One region of the Variovorax sp. genome, then DNA from elsewhere that is predicted to be linked to it. Evidence: predicted binding sites of a transcription regulator. Region 1 holds the regulator's gene; the other holds the start of a gene.
What was found. Region 1 encodes LexA, which represses DNA repair genes until DNA is damaged. Its sites were predicted from a motif close to ACTGTATNNNNATACAGT; they were not measured.

Region 1 (9,404 bases):
GAAAAATCGAGCAAGCCGGCGGCGCGGCGGAACATCGCACAGCGCAGCTGGCCCGATTCGTCCTTGAGGGCGAAGTAACAATGTCCACTTGAGGCGCGGGAAAAACCCGAGATTTCGCCGCGCACCGTCACCGGGTTGAAACGCGCGTCGAGCGCGTCGGCAACCGCATGGCACAAGGCGCCGACAGCCCAGACGCGCGGTCCTGGCGCGGAATTCATGTCACGCAAACTCACGAAGAGCACGCTCGGCCAGATGCCACTCTTCCACAACGGGCGGCCCGCCCCCTGCCGCCAGCGCCCAATGCGGGACAGGTGCACGGTTTTCCGTGCAAGCCATTGATTTCATTGAAAAAAGTGCTGCTCAAAATTCAGTCGTTCTAGCGGAAAGCCCATCCCATGCGGGTTGGGACACGTTGCGCAGCAGGTTAGTCACAAAGTTATCCACAGAATCTGTGCGTCCTTGCCGACACCAAAACAAGGCGCGTGGCGATGGTGGGCTCAGTGGATAATCGCCGCGCATTTGCAGTCTACGGGCCGGAGGATTTTCTTGTTTTCCATCATAGTTGCCGCGGGTTGGCCGATCTGGCCCTTGCTCGCTTGTTCGGTCATTGCGCTCGCGCTGGTTATAGAACGTTTCACGAGTCTGAAGACCGTGAGGGTACTGCCGCCGAAGCTGCTCGACGAAACCATTACTGTCTCGCAGGGAGCCATTCCCGGCCCCGACGTGGTGACCAAGCTCGAACGCAACTCGATGCTCGGCCAGGTGCTCGCCGCCGGCCTGCGCGCGCTGAACGCCAACCCCCGCTGCACCGAAGACGACCTGCGCGCCGCCATGGAAGCCTCTGGCCGCACCGTGGCGCACAAGCTGGAGCGCTACCTGCCGGCACTGGCCACCATCGCTTCCGCAGCCCCGCTGCTGGGCCTGCTGGGCACGGTGATCGGCATGATCGAGATCTTCGGCTCGCAGTCGCCCGGCAGCGGTGCCGTCGGCTCGGGCAACCCGGCGCAACTGGCACACGGCATCTCGATCGCGCTCTACAACACGGCTTTCGGCCTGATCGTGGCGATTCCGACGCTCATTTTCTGGCGCTACTTCCGCAGCCGGGTCGACGAATACCTGCTGAACCTCGAGCTGTCGGGCGAGCGTTTCGCCCGCCATCTGAACGCCCTGCGCAAGTGACGTCATGACCCGAGGCCGCATGCAGTTCCGCCATGGCGCGCGCGACGAGCCGGAGATCAACCTGATCCCGTTCATCGACGTGCTGCTGGTGATCCTGATCTTCCTGATGCTGTCGACCACGTACAGCAAGTTCACCGAAATGCAGCTGCGGCTGCCGACCGCGGACGTCGACGCGCAGCGCGACTATCCGAAGGAAGTGATCGTGGCGGTGTCGGCCGACGGCCGCTACTCGGTCAACAAGACGCCTCTGGCCGACCGCAATGTCGAAGCCGTGGCCGCCGCGCTTGCGGCCGCGGCCACCGGCGGCAAGGACAGCGTGGTGATCATCAGCGCCGACGCAACCAGCCCGCACCAGGCCGTCGTCACGGTGATGGAAGCCGCGCGCCGCGCCGGCCTGATGCAGATCACCTTCGCAGCCCAGTCGACGGCGCAAGCCGGGCGCTGAGTGCCGTCCGAAGGCCGCAGCAGCACGGAGGCGCCTGCCGCCTCGCGACTGCAGGAAGCGTGGCTGCGCCGCGGCCCGCTGGCCTGCCTGCTGTGGCCGCTGTCGCTGCTCTATGCGGCCCTCTTCGCCGTTCGGGGCTGGCTCTATCGCCTCGGATGGCTTCGCTCGGAACGCGTGCCCGTGCCGGTGATCGTCGTCGGCAACGTGATCGCGGGCGGCGCCGGCAAGACGCCGGTGGTGATGGCGGTGGTGCGGCATCTGCGCGCGCGCGGCATCCAGGTGGGCGTGGTGTCCCGCGGCTACGGCCGGCGCACCGACGACTGCCGCGAAGTGACGGGTGACAGCAATCCCAGCGACGTCGGCGACGAGCCCGCCCTGATTCACCACGCCACGAAGGCCCCCGTGTTCGTCGCGCGCAAGCGCATCGAGGCGGCCCGCGCGCTGCTCGAGCGGCATCCCAGCACGCAAGTCATCGTCAGCGACGACGGGCTGCAGCACCTGGCGCTGGCTCGCGACATCGAGATCTGCGTGTTCGACGACCGGGGCATCGGCAACGGCTGGCGACTGCCAGCGGGCCCCCTGCGCGAGGCGTGGCCACGTCGCTGCGATCTGGTGTTGCACAGCGGCGAACGCCCCGCATTCGCAGGCGGCTACACCGCTTCGCGCCGCCTCGCCGACTACGCCCTCACAAGCGACGGCCAACGCGTGCCGCTGAACACCCTGGCGGGCAGGCCAGTGACCGCACTCGCGGCCATCGCACGCCCGGAGGCCTTCTTCGCCATGCTCCGGGGCCGTGGCCTCACGCTCGCCGAAACCATCGCTCTACCCGATCACTTCGACTTCGACGCCTGGGAACGCTCGCTCAATGCCGACGGCCCTCTCGTCTGCACCGAAAAGGACGCGGTCAAGCTGTGGCACAAGGCACCCGGCGTGCTGGCCGTGCCCCTGCTCTTCGCACCCGTTCCGGAATTCTTCACTGCGCTCGACGCAAAGCTATCATCGCTCGATGGATACCAAGCTGCTTGAACTGCTCGTCTGCCCCGTCACCAAGGGTCCGTTGACCTGGAACCCCGAGAAGCAGGAGCTCTGCTCGCGCAGCGCGCGCCTGGCCTACCCGGTGCGCGACGGCATTCCCGTGCTGCTGGAAAACGAGGCACGTACGCTTTCCGACGAAGAGCTCGGGCTGTGAGCTTCACGGTTCTGGTGCCGGCGCGCCTGGCGTCGACAAGGCTCCCCAACAAACCCCTGGCCGACATCGCCGGCGTGCCGATGGTGGTGCGCGTGGCCCGGCGTGCCAGCGAATCCGGCGCCGTGCGCGTGGTGGTGGCCGGGGACGACGCATCGATCATCGACGCCTGCAAGGCGCATGGCGTCGAGGCGATCCTGACCCGCCAGGACCACCCCAGCGGCACCGACCGGCTGGCCGAAGCCTGCGAGCAGCTCGGCCTCGACGGCGACGACATCGTCGTCAACGTGCAAGGCGACGAGCCCCTGATCGACCCGGCGCTGATCGATGCCGTGGCCGCCACGCTGGCCACCCACGCAGAGGCCGCGATGAGCACTGCGGCCCACGAGATCGATTCGCTGGCCGACTTCATGAATCCGAACGTGGTGAAGGCCGTGCTCGACGCACGGGGCAACGCCATGTACTTCAGCCGTGCGCCCATCCCCTGGTGGCGCGACGGCTCCGCCAACGGCGCCGCGCCGACGGTGCTGCCCACGCCGGCTCCCCTGCGCCACATTGGCATCTACGGCTACCGCGCAGGCTTCGTGCGCAAGTTTCCGTCGCTGCCGCCGTCGCCAGTCGAGGCGACGGAAGCGCTTGAGCAGTTGCGGGCGCTATGGCACGGACACCGCATTGCCGTACACGTGAGCCACGTGGCTCCCGGCCCGGGTATCGACACGCCCGAAGACCTGGCGCGCGTGCGCGCGGTCTTCGCCGCCGGCCCGACAGCCTGAGGGGCTCGACGTGCCTGTCGGGGCAGCGGCAAATCCCGGGAAGCACGCGTGCTATCCTCGAAGCAACTCCGCCCTGCCCAAAGCCCCTGAAGCCGACGCCTGGCGCGACACAAAATCTAAGAACCGTCCGAGGACACCATGAGACTAATTTTGCTGGGCGCGCCCGGGGCGGGCAAAGGCACGCAAGCGGCCTTCATTTGCCAGAAGTACAGCATCCCCCAAATCTCGACCGGCGACATGCTGCGCGCCGCCGTCAAGGCCGGCACGCCGCTCGGTCTGCAGGCCAAGGCCGTCATGGATGCGGGCGCACTGGTCAGCGATGACCTGATCATCAATCTCGTGAAGGAACGCATCGCCCAGGCCGATTGCGCCAGCGGCTTCCTGTTCGACGGCTTCCCCCGCACCATTCCGCAAGCCGACGCCATGAAGGCGGCGGGCGTCAAGCTCGACTACGTGCTCGAAATCGACGTGCCCTTCGGCGACATCATCGAGCGCATGAGCGGCCGCCGCTCGCACCCGGCTTCGGGGCGCACCTATCACGTCAAGTTCAACCCGCCCAAGGTGGAAGGCAAGGATGACGTCACCGGCGAAGACCTGATCCAGCGCGAGGACGACAAGGAAGAAACCGTGCGCAAGCGGCTCGACGTGTACAGCCAGCAGACGCGTCCGCTGGTCGACTACTACTCGGCCTGGGCCAAGACCGATCCGGCCGCCGCGCCGAAGTACCGCGCCATCAAGGGCGTGGGCACGGTCGATGAAATCACCCAGCGCGCACTCGCAGCGCTGAGCAGCTGATTGCCGGCCGCCCTCCGACAGGGCGGCCACCACCTCACCCGAGCAACTCGAGCATCAGCGCGATACGCGCCTTCACCGGCGTGAGCGTGCCCGCGTCCCGCAGCCGGTCATCGGCTTTCGGCAGGATGCGCCCGTTCATGCAGCGCGTCGCACGAACCACCGCCACGCCCGCCTCTTGCGCCTTCAGCGCGGCCGCTTCGAGCGCGTGATGCAGCGTGCCGTTGCCCGTGGCGGCCAGCACCAGTCCACGGACCGGTTCGGCGTTGCCGGGTTGCAGCAGTGCCTCGACGACAGCACCGCTCGCACCGGCATGGCTCATGACGATCTCCACGCGAGGCCACCGAACGGGAGCCGCCTCGAAGATCTTCGAGGCCGGCAGCGCCTCGCCCTCGGGCCACGCCCTCACACGGCGGACCTCGCCCTCTTCCACATAGCCCACCGGGCCCGCGTCGCCAGATGCGAAGGCATCGAGCCTGTAGGTATGCACCTTCTGGACATCGGCGCCACTGTGGATCGCCCCGGCGCACACCACGGCCACCCCCTTAGCACCGGCTGCCAGAGCCACGCCGATGGCGTCACGCACGTTCTGCGGACCATCGGGCGACAGCGCGCTCGCCGGCCGCATGGCGCAAGTCAGCACCACGGGCTTCGCGGATGCCAGCACCGAATGCAGGAAGAAGGCCGTCTCCTCCAGCGTGTCGGTGCCGTGCGTGATCACCACGCCTGCCACGTCGGGCTCCGCAAGCCAGTGTGCGCAACGCTGCGCGAGCTTTTGCCAAGTCTCGAACGACATGTCCTTGCTGTCCAGTTGCGCGACCTGCTCCGCCACCAGCGTCACGCCCTGGGGGGCCTCGATGCCGCCCAGAAGGTCGGCCACGCCCACCTGCCCGGCCGTGTAGCCGATGTTGTCGCCGCTGCTGGCAGCCTTGCCGGCGATGGTGCCGCCGGTGCCCAGCACGACCACGCGGCGCAGTTCAGGCGAAGGGAAATCAGGCATGGCTTGTCAACTTTTTAAAACTGGTTAAAAATACAGGTACTGGATATCTAGCCAGTGCCGCAAGGAACCACATATGCAGTTCGCCGTGAAGCTTACAGCCCGCCAGCAGCAGATCCTGGACTTGATCCAGAGCGCCATCGCCCGCACCGGAGCGCCACCCACGCGCGCCGAAATCGCCAATGAACTCGGGTTCAAGTCGGCCAACGCGGCCGAAGAGCACCTGCAGGCCTTGGCCCGCAAGGGTGTCATCGAACTCGTCAGCGGCACCTCGCGCGGCATCCGCCTCAAGGGCGACGCCCTGCGGTCGCTGAACGAAACGCGCCACCGCGAAGGCGGCCAGTTCTCGCTCTCGCTGCCCGGCATGGCGCAACTGGCGCTGCCGCTCATCGGCCGCGTCGCTGCAGGCTCGCCCATCTTGGCGCAGGAGCACGTCGACCAGACCTACTACGTCGAGAACACGCTGTTCCAGCGCCAGCCTGACTACCTGCTCAAGGTGCGCGGCATGTCCATGCGAGACGCCGGCATCATGGACGGCGACCTGCTCGCCGTGCAGGCCACCAAGGAAGCGCGCAACGGCCAGATCGTGGTTGCGCGCCTGGGCGACGAAGTCACCGTCAAGCGCCTGAAGCGCAACAAGCAGGTCATCGAGCTGCACGCAGAGAACCCCGACTACCCGACCATCATCGTCCAGCCCGGCGAGCCCTTCGAGATCGAAGGCCTCGCGGTGGGCCTCATCCGCAACACCATGCTGATGTAGGCCTGCGGGCCTGCTGGCAGCAGCACTCATCCGGCCGCAACAGGTGGCGGGCGTATGGCGCGAAGTCGCCATCACCCTGTCGCGGCCGTTTCAAGAAATCCTGCCTGTGTTCAACCTCATACTTTTTTGGAGTTCACATGGGAATCGCCCTCCTCGCCATCGCTGATTTCTGGATGCCGCTGCAATCGCTCGCCAGCCGTTTGATCCCGGCGCGCCGCCCTCATCGCCACGCCTCGCTCGATCACAGCGAGACTTCCGCCGGCCTGCGCTACGTTGCGGTGCGTCCGACGTGCGGCTCGACGCCCCCGGTGGCTGAAGCAGCCCCGACCGTGCGCCCGCTGCGCGTGGTACGCGTGGTAGACGGAAAGGGCCAGCAGCGCAGCAGCAACCGTGTCTTGATTTCCGGCCGAATGGACGACGTGTGCGCGGAGCTTGACCGGCTGGCGGCTCTCGAAGCGGCCGAAACGATGGTCGCCGCGCACCGCTCCACACGCCTGCACTGAGGCCCGGCACCCCTGGGAGAGCCCGTCGGCAGTGGGTATCCAAACGTTCGGGGGTGCGACATCCCAATGCTGCGAGGCACAATGGCACGCCATGAATATTGTGATCCTCGACGACTATCAGGACGCCGTGCGCAAATTGCGCTGCGCCGCCAAGCTGGACGCGTACGCAGCCAAGGTCTATACCAACACGGTCAAGGGCATCGGGCAACTCTCGGTTCGCCTCAAGGACGCCGACGTGATCGTGCTGATTCGCGAGCGAACACAGATCTCCCGGCAGCTCATCGAGAAGCTGCCCAAGCTCAAGCTCATCTCGCAGACCGGTCGCGTCGCGGGCCACATCGACGTGGCGGCCTGCACCGAGCGCGGCATCGCCGTGGCGGAAGGCTCCGGCTCTCCCCAGGCACCTGCCGAGCTCACATGGGCGCTCATCATGGCCGCCATGCGCCGGCTGCCGCAGTACATCAGCAACCTCAAGCACGGGGCTTGGCAGCAGTCAGGGCTCAAGTCGGCCTCGATGCCGCCCAACTTCGGGCTGGGCTCGGTGCTCAAGGGCAAGACGCTCTGCATCTGGGGCTACGGCCGCATCGGCCAGTTGGTCGCGCGCTACGGGCAGGCCTTCGGAATGCAGGTCGTGATCTGGGGGCGTGAAGCCAGCTGCGCCAAGGCCCGTTCCGACGGCTTCCAGGTGGCGCAGAACCGCCATGAGTTCTTTGCAGCCGCCGACGTGCTCTCCGTCCACCTGCGGCTCAATGAGGAAACCAACGGCCTCATCACGCTCGAAGACCTCTCGCGCATGAAGCCGACGGCGCTGTTCGTCAACACCTCGCGCGCCGAGCTGGTCGAGGCCGACGCGCTGCTCGCGGCGCTCAACCGTGGCCGTCCCGGGCTGGCCGCCATCGACGTGTTCGAGAGTGAGCCGCCGCTGCAGGGCCATGCGCTGCTGCGGCTGGAGAACTGCATCTGCACCCCGCACATCGGCTACGTCGAGCAGGAAAGCTACGAGAGCTACTTCGGCCAGGCTTTCGACAACGTCGTGAGCTACATCAACGGCAATCCCACGAACATCGTGAATCCCGGCGCGCTGCAGGTTCGCCGGTGAGCCGGCCTGCGCCCAAGGGTGCGCTCTGGGCGCTGCTGGCCGGCAACTTCGTGATCGGCACGGGCGTGATGGTCGTGCCCGGCACGCTCAATGAAATCAGCGCCTCCCTGGCTGTTTCGGTCGCGACCGCCGGCCAGTTGATCACTGCCGCGGCAGCGGTGATGTGCATCGGCGCGCCGCTGCTGGCCGCCGCCGTCGCGGGCTGGGACCGCCGCCTGCTGCTCGCCCTTACCCTGCTCTGGTACGCGGCGGGCCACGCTCTCGCGGCGCTCATGCCCAGCTTCGGCGCGCTGCTGCCGGTGCGCATGCTCACGGTGATAGCCCCCGCCATCTTCACGCCCCAGGCGGCGGCCTGCGCCGGCATGCTGGTACCGCCCGAGCAACGCGGGCGCGCCGTCACCTTCGTTTTTCTTGGCTGGTCGATGGCCTCGGTGCTGGGCCTGCCTATCGGCGCGCTGATCGGCGGGCATCTGGGCTGGCGCATGGCCTTCGTGGCGATTGCCCTGCTCAGCGTCGTGAGCGCGGCGTCGATCTGGCTCACCTTGCCCAGCGGCATTCGCCCGGCGGCACTCACCGCCGCCGCCTGGTCGCGCGTGCTGCGCAGTCCGGTGCTGATGGGCATCGTGTCGGTAACGGCGCTGCAAGGCACCGGGCAGTTCGTGCTGTTCAGCTATTTCGGCCCCATCCTCAAGCAGAGCTTTGGTGCGGACGCGACCACGCTGAGCGTGATGTGGGCCCTGTTCGGCGCCTGCGGGCTCATCGGCAACATGGTGGTCAGCCGCTTCATCGACCGCGTCGGGGCCGGGCGCATGGTGCTGGTCACTACCGTGCTGATCGCGCTGAGCCTGCTCTTGTGGCCGACGGCTTCCACGCTCGCCTGGCTGGCCGTGGTGCTGGTGCCCTGGGGGTTGGGCTGCTTCGCCACCAATTCGGCCCAGCAGGCCCGCCTGGTAGGCCTGGCGCCGGCCCTCGCGCCAGGCTCGGTGGCGCTCAACAGTTCCGGCATCTACACAGGCCAGGCCGTGGGCGCGGCGCTCGGCGGCTGGCTGCTGGCGCACGACGCGGCGGCGTGGATGAGCTGGGTCGGCTTCGGCGTCATGCTGGTGGCCATCGCGCTGAGCATCGCCATCGACCGCAGCCGCCGCCCGGCCTGAAATCGCGCCCCCGCGTAAAACCCGTCACGCCCCGCCCTCGCGCAACTGCAAAATCGGAGGTGACGACAGCGCTTGCGTCGGCGCCTGCGCGGCAGGCCGGATACCCCTCAACCAGCGAAAATCTTCAGCAAATGACAGTGAACTACACCCGAATCGGCGTCATAGGCGCCGGCGCCATGGGTCGCGGCATCGCGCAGATCGCCGCCCAGGCAGGCAGCGAAGTGCTGCTGCTCGACAGCTTCGCGGGCGCCGCGGCGCGCGGCCGCGAAGCCCTCGCAGCCCAATGGAACAAGCTGCATGAAAAGGGCAAGATCGACGCCGCCGCGCGCGACGCATACATCGCCCGCGTCAAGGCGGTCGATTCGATCCAGGCGCTCGCCGGCTGCGGCCTGGTGGTCGAGGCCGTGGTCGAAGACCTGGAAGTCAAGCGCAAACTGTTCCGCGAACTCGAAGGCGTGGTGGCCGAGAGCGCCACGCTGGTCACCAACACCTCGTCGCTGTCGGTGACGGCCATCG
Region 2 (9,404 bases), 1.7 Mb from region 1:
GCAGCCACTTGAAGAAAGTGACCGAGCTGCGCGCGCCCTTTTGCGGCGGCCAGGGGTCGAGGATGCGCAGCGTGGTGCCCCGCCCGCTCGGGTCGTCGTCGCCCCGGATGCCCGCGATGACGACCATGTGCCCCGGCCGGCCGGCGTCGGCCGGGTAGCCTTTCTTGGTGCCCCACAGCATGTCGAACATGAGCGGCCCCTCCTGCAGCGCCGCACGCAGCGCCTTCAGCGACCACGGCGGCGGCGGGCGCACTTCCAGGCCGTGCGCGGCGGCGAAACGCCGGCCGACTTTCATGTCCGCGTCGTGCGTGTCGACGAAATCCTGCAGCCCGCCGTCGGCCGCGACCAGCTCGGCCGGTGTGCGCGCGACCACCGCCTGCACGCTGGAGCGCGTCATCATCGCAACGCCGGCGGCCCAGCAGAGCGCGGCGGCGGGCGGCGGGATCAGCGCGACCGGATGCAGGACGGGCGCGTCGCCCTCGCCGTCGAACGCGACGTTCTGGGTGCAGGGGCCGGCCTCTCCGTCTTCCACCAGCCAATGCGCGGCCTGCAGGCGCAGCACTGCCGCGCGGGTGAGCGGGCCGTAGTCGCCGTCGGTGGCGAGCCTGGGGCTGGGCTGCAGCTTGCGGTTGAGTGCCTCCTGCAATCGGCGGACGTCGGCTCCTCGCCAACCCTGTTTGAGCGTGGTCATCGGCATGCTTTCCTTCCCCCTCGTTCTGATCGCGGACTTTGGAATACGGGCGTCGGAATTGTCAAAACCGGGGCCGCAAGCGTCTACTCGCCGAATGGCGTAGTCGGCGGCGCCCGGCTGGGACGCTTGCCTATGGCTCAAGTACTCGCGCCGGGGCCGAGTGGATTTCGCCGCTGTCGCCTTGGGGACTCTCGAATGCACCGGCCAGGTCGGCCAGCCAGCGTTCGTAGGCGGCGGCGCGCTCGGCGTCGGGCAGCCGCAACAGCGCGGACGGGTGCAGCGTGACGAACACGGGCCGGCCATCGGCGCGCTCGTGCAGCCACGCGCCGCGCTCGGCCTGCATCGCCACCGGCCGGCCGAGCAAGGCGCGTGCGGCCGTCGCGCCCAGCGCCACCAGCGCCTGCGGGCGCACCAGCGCGATTTCGCTTTCGAGCCAGTGCGCGCAGGCCTCGGCCTCCCGCTGGCCGGCGGTCTTGTGGATGCGGCGCTTGCCGCGCAGTTCGTACTTGAAATGCTTCACGGCATTGGCCAGGTACACCGTGCCGCGCGGCCGGCCCAGTTGCGCCATTGCACGGTCGAGCAGTTGGCCGGCCGGCCCGACGAAGGGCCGCCCGGCCAGGTCTTCCTGGTCTCCGGGCTGCTCGCCGACCAGCATGCGCTGCGCGCCCACGGGCCCTTCGCCGCACACGGCCTGCGTGGCGAGCGCACCGATGGGACAGTCGCGGCACGCATGCGCGGCCGCGCGCAGTTCATCGAGGTTGGCGGGCGCCGCGCGGTCGGCCGGCAGCGGGTGCAGCGGCACCGGAGCGCGGATGCGGCGCGCGGGCGTGGCCGGCGCGTCGATCATCGACTGGCTGCGCGCCTGCGCCGCTTCGGCCAGCGGCTGGATCAGCGCGGCTTCGGGCAGGTTGTGCCAGTAGCGGGTCGGCATCTCGCGGCGCATCATCGCGAGCTTCAGGCGCGCGGGGTTGAAGATGTGCTCGTAGTAGACCAGCCAGAGCTGCTCGCCGGCGTCCGGCGGCGGCTTCTCGCGCCGGTCGGCGCCCTCGCGGAAAGTCAGCGCCTGCCCGTCCCACGCCACGCAGCGCTCGGGCGTGAGGATGGCCCAGTTCATCTGCGCGAAGCGGCGCGCGAAGAACGGCGCGTTGGCTTCCACGATGCGGTGGTCGGGCTCGAACCATGCCACGTGGCGCTCGCCCTGCTCGCCTTCCACGCGCGTGAAGCGCACGAAGGCGCGCATCTTGTGGATGTCGCGGCGCACGGCCTTGGCCATCTGCCGGGCCTGCAGCATGTCGGCGTCGAGCGGGTCGTGCCGCAGGGCCGGTTCGTGCACCAGGCGCCAGAGCAGCCGGTACATCAGCCCCAGGCGGCCGGCGTCGCGGTGCAGGATCACGTCGGCACACAGGGCGAGGAACGACGCGGGCACCGGCTGGCGCGCGGCACCGGCCGGCGGCGGCGAAAGCATGGGCTCGAACAGGCCGCCGGCGGGCGCGTCCGCGAACAGGTCGGCGCCGCCGTCGCCCTGCGCGCCGTCGCTCCATTCGACATGGTCGGGCGGCACGCCTTTCGCCAGCAATTGGCGCGCCTCGCGGCGGAAGGCGTCGAGGTCGACCGGGTTTCCGAGCCGTACGCGCATGGCGGCTTGCCTCCAGCTCAGAACAGCGCCGCCTGCGCCGGCCGGGCTGCGGGAACTGCGGCGGCCATGGCTCCCGCCGCCGGCCGGTGCCCGTCGGCCACCACGAAGGGCAGCACCTTGCGCGAGGGCACGTGCAGCCGGCGCAGATCGTCGGCGCGCACCCTGCGCACGCGGCGCGCCTGCAGCAGGCGCTCGACCGCCTTCACGCCCAGGCCCGGCACGCGCAGCAGCATTTCGCGCGGGGCGTGGTTCAGGTCGACGGGGAAACGCTCGGCATGCGCCAGCGCCCAGGCCAGCTTGGGGTCGACGTCCAGCCGCAGCAGGCCGTCGGGCGCGGCCACGATCTCCTGGTGCTCGAAGCCGTAGAAGCGCATGAGCCAGTCGGCCTGGTACAGCCGGTGCTCGCGCATCAGCGGGGGCGCCACCAGCGGCAGCGCGCGGGCCGCATCGGGAATGGGGCTGAAGGCCGAGTAATACACGCGCTTGAGCTTGTAGGCGCCGTACAGCGTGGCGCTCGACGCGAGGATGTGGCGGTCGTCGGTGGCGTCGGCGCCCACGATCATCTGCGTGCTCTGGCCCGCGGGCGCGAAGGGCGGCGGCCTGGCGGCGGCGGGGGCCGCGCCGGGCAGCGCGCGGATCGGCACCACTCGGCGGGCTTCCTCGCGCGTGTCGTCGATGCGCAGGCGCAGCCGCGCCATGGAGCGGCGGATGGCGCTTTCGTTCTTCTCGGGCGCCAGCGCCTGCAGGCCCTCGGTGGTCGGCATCTCGACGTTGATGCTGAGCCGGTCGGCATAGCGGCCGGCGCGCGCCAGCAGTTCGTCGCTGGCGTCGGGAATGGTCTTCAGGTGGATGTAGCCGCGAAAGTCGTGCTCCTCGCGCAGCACGCGCGCCACCTCGACCACCTGCTCCATGGTGTGGTCGGGCGACTTGATGATGCCGCTCGACAGGAACAGGCCCTCGATGCAATTGCGCCGATAGAAGTCGAGCGTGAGCTGCACCACCTCTTCGACCCGAAAGCGCGCACGCGGCACATTGCTCGACGCACGGTTGACGCAATAAAGGCAGTCGTACTGGCAGTGGTTGGTGAGCAGCACCTTCAGCAGCGAGATGCAGCGGCCGTCGGGCGCGTAGCTGTGGCAGATGCCCGCGCCCTCGGTGGAGCCGATGCCGCGGCCGCCCACCGAGTCGCGCGGCTGCGAGCCGCTGGATGCGCAGGAGGCGTCGTACTTGGCGGCGTCGGCAAGGATGGCGAGTTTGCGATGGATGTCCACGGGAGTCCTCGGAATTACTGTATGAATATACAGTTATCAGCCATTCCATCGGCTGCGATTTGTAAGCGGGCCGCTCGCATCGATGCAGCGTTGCGCCTCTTTCGAACCTTGGCTACCCTCGCTGCCAGATGACCGACGACCCCACAGCGCCCACCCCCACCCTCACGCCGATTTCCACCACGCTTGCCGACGACCGCATGGCGGCCAAGTTCACAGCACCCAACGGCGCCCCCGCGTTCGCCGTGCGCTGGCAAGACGGCGTCTACGCCTACATCAACCAGTGCCCCCACGCGGGCGGCCCGCTCGACTTCGAAGGGCAGATCATCGAAAGCTCCGGCCGCTTCCTGATGTGCGCAAGGCATGGCGCGATCTTCGAGCCCGACACCGGCAAGTGCGTCGGCGGCCCATGCCGCGGCGCGCGGCTCACGCCGCTGGCAGTGCACGAGAAGGCCGACGGCAGCATATGGCTTGGCCAGGCCGGATAAAGACAACCCTCAAGGAGAACGATATGCGCAAGAACACCGGGCTTCGCCCCCTCGCCCTGCCGGTCACGGCCCTCGCCTTCGCCGGCCTCATGGCAGGTTGCACCGGCATGTCGCCCGGCACCGGCAAGGCCGTCACGGGCATGAAAGTCACGTCCAGCGCCTTCGCCGACAACGGCGTGATCCCGGCCGAGCATGCCGGTGCGGGCGAGTGCGGCGGCAAGAACATCTCGCCGCCGGTGGCCTGGAGCAACCTGCCGGCCAAGACCCGGTCGGTCGCCGTGCTGGTGTTCGACCCGGACGGCGCTGCCGGCCTGGGCGTGTCGCACTGGGTGGCCTACAACATCGCGGCGGAGCGCGGCGAACTCAAGGCGGGCGAAGGCCAGGCGGGCTCGAACTTCAACTTCACCATGGGCCCGAACGTGGCCGGCGCGCCGGCCTACCGCGGCATGTGCCCGCCGGTGGGCGACCGGCCGCACCACTACGTGCTGACCGTGGTCGCCACCGACCTGGCGCCGGGCAGCCTGCCCGCCGGGCTCGCACGCGACGCGCTGCTGGCCGCGCTCAAGGGCCATGCGCTGGGTGGACAGAGCGTGGTGGGCCTCTACAGCCGCTAATCCCTTCGCCCTGCCGGGTAATAATTAAGCTCCCAATCTGCCGGCGGCCCGTCAGCACTGGCTGCAGCCGCTTTTCCGAAAGCCCATCGATGGCCCTGACCGCCGCCGCGTCCGACGTTTCCCCGTCATCCGAACTCGACGCCATGTTCGACCTGGCGCCAGTCTCACTCTGGATCGAAGACTACAGCGGCCTCAAGCGCAAGCTCGATAGCTGGCGCGCCGAAGGCGTGACCGACCTGGTGGCGTACCTGTCGGAAGACCCGGGCCGCGTGAGCGAATGCATGGCGCTGCTGAAGGTGCTGCGGGTCAACCAGCACACCCTGAAGCTCTTTGCCGCCGACAGCCAGCAGACCCTGCTCGACTCGCTCGACCGCGTGTTCCGCGGCGACATGTCGGCCACCGTGGTGCATGAGCTCGACCAGCTGTGGCGCGGCCAGCTCACCTTCGAGAGCGAGACGGTCAACTACGCCCTCGACGGCCGGCGGCTCGACGTGCGCGTGCGCGCCCGCGTGCTGCCCGGCCACGAAGCCACCTGGGAGCGCGTGCTGGTCTCGCTCGACGACGTGACCGAGCGCGTGGCCGCGCAGCGCCTGCGCGACGAAAGCGCCGCCTACGCACGCAGCCTGTTCGAGCGCTCGCCGGTGTCGCTGTGGGTGGAAGACTTCAGCGCCGTGCGCGCGCTGCTGCAAAGCATCCGCGCGCGCGGCATCACCGACTTCGCCACCTTCATCAAGGTGCACCCCGAGTTCGTGACGCGCTGCATGCAGGAGATCCGCGTCGTCGACGTGAACCGCGAAACGCTGCGCATGTTCGGCGCGCCCGACCTGCAGACCCTGCTGGGCAGCCTCTCGCGCATCTTCCGCGACGAGATGCGCGAATCCTTCGCCGAGCAGTTGCAGGACCTGTGGAACGGCAAGACCGTGCAGCACCGCGAGGTGCTCAACTACTCGCTGTCGGGCGAGGTGCTGAACATCCACATGCAGTTCGCGGTGCAGGACGACCGGCTCGACACCTGGGACCTGGTGCTGGTGTCGCTGGTCGACATCACCGCGCGCAAGAAGGCCGAGGCCTACCTCGAATACCTCGGCAAGCACGACGTGCTCACGCAGCTGTGCAACCGCACCTACTTCACCGAAGAGCTCACCCGCCTCGCGCGCAAGGGCCCGTGGCCGGTGTCGATCGTGGCCATCGACCTGAACGGATTGAAGCAGCTCAACGACCAGGAAGGCCATGCCGCCGGCGACTCGCTGCTGCGCCGCATGGGCGAGGTGCTCGACAAAGCCGTCGACCCGCCGGCCTGGCCCGCGCGCATAGGCGGCGACGAGTTCGCGGTGCTGCTGCCCATGACCGACGAGCGCGGCGCCGAAGCCATGCGCGAGCGCATCCTCACGCTGCTGGAAATGAACAACCAGTTCCACGCCGGACAGAGCGGCCACGCGCTGAGCCTGGCGATCGGCCTGGCGACCTGCCACGCGGGAGAGTCGCTGGAATCGGCCCTGCAACGCGCGGACCGGGCGATGTATGTCGACAAGGCAAGGCACTACGAAGGCACGCCGGGAAACCGGCGGCGGGGTAGCTAGCCCGGCACCCGCACCCGCTCCAGCACGAAATCGATGAACGTCCGGATCGCCCGCGTGTGCTGGCGGTTGGGCATGTAGAGCATGAACATCTGCGTGCCGAAGATGGACAGGCGCCAGTCGTCCAGCGTGGTCACGACGTCGCCCTTGCGCACGTCTTCCTGCACCACGTAGTCGGGCACGAGGCCGATGCCCAGGCCGGCGAGGATGGCCTGGCGCAGAAAGAGGAAGTTTTCCGAGATCAGAGTCGGCTCGAGGATCACCTCGCGCCGCGTCTCGCCCTGGTAGGCCGACACGCGCAGCTGCCGGCCGATGACGGCGGCGGTGACCACAGGCGCGCCCTGCAGCGCATCGAGCTGCACCGGCAGCGGGTGCTTCGACGCGTACTCCGCCGAGGCGCAGGCCACGTAGCGCACCGGCCCCATCGCGCGCGCAACCAGGTTCTGCGGCGGCTCGGGAATCACGCGGATGGCGATGTCGACTTCGTCGCGCAGCAGGTCTTCGATGCGGTTTTCGAACACCACGTCGAGCACGATGCCGGGGTACTGGCGCTTGAAGTCGATGAGCCAGTCGGCCATGACCAGTTGCCCGTAGCCGCTGGGCACGCTCAGCCGCACGCGGCCCTGCAGGCCCTGTCCCAGCGTGGTGACCGATTCGCGCGCCGCCAGCAGTTCGCCCTGTATCGCCACGCCATGCTGGTAGAGCCGCAGGCCGATTTCGGTCGGCTCGGCGCGCCGGGTGGTGCGCCGCACCAGTTGCGCGCCCACCGAGCGCTCCAGCTGGTTCAGGTGGTAGCTGACGTTGGCGCGGGTCATCTTGAGCCGGCGGGCCGCCGCGCTCAGGTTGCCGGCATCGAGGATTTCCACCAGCAGGGTGAGCGATTGCAGGTCCATGCACCAATTGTGTCAAAAATCCTTTGACAGTCTGTCAACCGCCTATGCAATTGTCAAAGCGGGGATACCGGCAAAGAATGCCGGGTTCACCCCAGAGCCTCGAACCCGCACGGTTCGCAACGCAAGAGACAAGCAGCACATGGCCACCAACGACACCCCCAGCCCCTCCACGTCCACCGGTCCCGTCACCTTCGAGCGTCGAGGCGACGTTTTCGTGGTGACCATCGACAACCCGCCCGTCAACGCCCTGGGCGTGGATGTGCGCCGCGGCCTCGTGGCCGCCATCGACGCGGCGGAGGCCGACGGCGCCGCCAAGGCGGTGCTGATCGCCGGCGCGGGCCGCAACTTCATTGCGGGCGCCGACATCCGCGAATTCGGCAAGACGCCGCAGCCGCCGTCGCTGCCCGAGGCCTGCCTGAAGATCGAGAACTGCACCAAGCCGGTGGTTGCCGCCATCCACGGCGCCGCGCTCGGCGGCGGGCTCGAAGTGGCGCTGTCGGCGCACTACCGCATCGCCTCGCCCACCGCCAAGCTGGGCCTGCCCGAAGTGGCGCTGGGCCTCTTGCCCGGCTCGGGCGGCACGCAGCGCGCGCCGCGCCTCATCGGCGTGAAGCCCGCGCTCGAACTCATGCTCAGCGGCCGCCATGCGGGCGCCAAGGAAGCGCTGTCGCTCGGCCTCGTCGACCGCCTGGCCACCGACGCCGACGCACTGGCCGAAGGCCTGGCCTATGCGCAGGAACTGGTCGCCGCCAAGGCCCCGGTGCGCCGCACCCGCGACGCCGGCGCGCTGGCCGACAAGGAAGCCAGTCGCGCCGCCCTCGAAGCCGCGCGCGCCGACACAGCCAAGAAGAGCCGCGGCCTGTTCTCGCCGATGAAGATCATCGAAGCCGTCGAGGCCGCGCTCACGCTGCCCTTCGACGAAGGCATGGCGCTGGAGCGCAAGCTGTTCCTGCAGTGCATCGACAGCCCGCAGCGCGCCGGCCTGATCCACGCCTTTTTCGCCGAGCGTGAAGTGCTGAAGGCGCCCGAGACCAAGTCGGCCAAGCCACGCGCGCTGGAGTCGGCCGGCATCGTCGGCGGCGGCACCATGGGCGCGGGCATCGCGGTGGCCATGCTCGACGCCGGCATGCCGGTGACCATGATCGAGCGCGACGACACGCAGCTCGCACGCGGCCGCGCCAACGTAGAGAAGGTGTACGACGGCCTCATCAAGAAGGGCCGCATGACGCCCGAGGCCAAGGACAGCGTGATGGCGCGCTTCTCCGGCTCTACCAGCTACGACGCGCTCGCGCAGGTCGACATCGTGGTCGAAGCCGTGTTCGAGGACATGTCGGTCAAAAAGGCCGTGTTCGCCGAACTCGACCGCGTGTGCAAGCGCGGCGCGGTGCTGGCCACCAACACCTCGTACCTGGACATCGACGAGATCGCCGCCAGCATCTCGCGCCCGCAGGACGTGGTGGGCCTGCACTTCTTCTCGCCCGCCAACATCATGAAGCTGCTGGAGATCGTGGTGCCCGCCAAGGTGAGCGCCGACGTGGTCGCCACCGGCTTCGAGCTGGCGAAGAAGCTCAAGAAGGTGCCGGTGCGCGCCGGCGTGTGCGACGGCTTCATCGGCAACCGCATCCTGGCCGTGTACCGCCAGGCCGCCGACCACATGATGGAAGACGGCGCGTCGCCCTACCAGATCGACGAAGCGGTGCGCAACTTCGGCTACCCGATGGGCCCGTTCCAGGTGTCCGACCTGGCCGGCGGCGACATCGGCTGGGCCACGCGCAAGCGCAAAGCCGCCACGCGCGACCCCGCGGCGCGCTACGTGCAGATTGCCGACCGCATCTGCGAACGCGGCTGGTTCGGCCAGAAGACACAGCGCGGCTACTACCTGTACCCCGAAGGCGCGCGCACCGGCCAGCCCGACCCCGAAGTGCTGGCCATCATCGACGCCGAGCGCGAGCGCGCAGGCATCAAGCCGCGCGCCTTCACCGAAGAAGAAATCATGCGCCGCTACATGGCCGCGATGGTCAACGAAGGCGCCAACGTGGTGCTGCAGCGCATTGCGCTGCGCCCGCTGGACGTGGACGTGACCTTCCTCTACGGCTACGGCTTCCCGCGCCACCGCGGCGGCCCGATGAAGTACGCCGACACCGTCGGCCTGCCCAAGGTGCTGGCCGACATCCGCGAATTTGCCAAGGAAGACCCGATCTTCTGGAAGCCGTCGCCGCTGCTGGTGCAGCTGGTCG

Region 2: the regulator LexA is predicted to act here: its motif matches at 3,615-3,632, upstream of ACQY8B_RS20170 (putative DNA modification/repair radical SAM protein).

The regions. Positions count from the first base shown of each region.
Region 1 covers NZ_OZ257247.1:2,537,264-2,546,667, forward strand. The annotation lists gene xseA (exodeoxyribonuclease VII large subunit) at 1-218, opposite strand, end outside; gene ACQY8B_RS12140 (MotA/TolQ/ExbB proton channel family protein) at 547-1,179, shown strand; gene ACQY8B_RS12145 (ExbD/TolR family protein) at 1,199-1,624, shown strand; gene lpxK (tetraacyldisaccharide 4'-kinase) at 1,625-2,650, shown strand; gene ACQY8B_RS12155 (Trm112 family protein) at 2,631-2,813, shown strand; gene kdsB (3-deoxy-manno-octulosonate cytidylyltransferase) at 2,810-3,583, shown strand; gene adk (adenylate kinase) at 3,722-4,378, shown strand; gene ACQY8B_RS12170 (asparaginase) at 4,413-5,375, opposite strand; gene lexA (transcriptional repressor LexA) at 5,449-6,132, shown strand; gene ACQY8B_RS12180 (hypothetical protein) at 6,270-6,635, shown strand; gene ACQY8B_RS12185 (D-2-hydroxyacid dehydrogenase family protein) at 6,727-7,734, shown strand; gene ACQY8B_RS12190 (MFS transporter) at 7,731-8,888, shown strand; gene ACQY8B_RS12195 (3-hydroxyacyl-CoA dehydrogenase) at 9,020-9,404, shown strand, end outside.
Region 2 covers NZ_OZ257247.1:4,283,530-4,292,933, forward strand. The annotation lists gene ACQY8B_RS20160 (peptidoglycan-binding protein) at 1-691, opposite strand, end outside; gene ACQY8B_RS20165 (UdgX family uracil-DNA binding protein) at 822-2,327, opposite strand; gene ACQY8B_RS20170 (putative DNA modification/repair radical SAM protein) at 2,345-3,598, opposite strand; gene ACQY8B_RS20175 (Rieske (2Fe-2S) protein) at 3,727-4,083, shown strand; gene ACQY8B_RS20180 (YbhB/YbcL family Raf kinase inhibitor-like protein) at 4,107-4,697, shown strand; gene ACQY8B_RS20185 (sensor domain-containing diguanylate cyclase) at 4,787-6,277, shown strand; gene ACQY8B_RS20190 (LysR family transcriptional regulator) at 6,274-7,167, opposite strand; gene ACQY8B_RS20195 (3-hydroxyacyl-CoA dehydrogenase NAD-binding domain-containing protein) at 7,307-9,404, shown strand, end outside.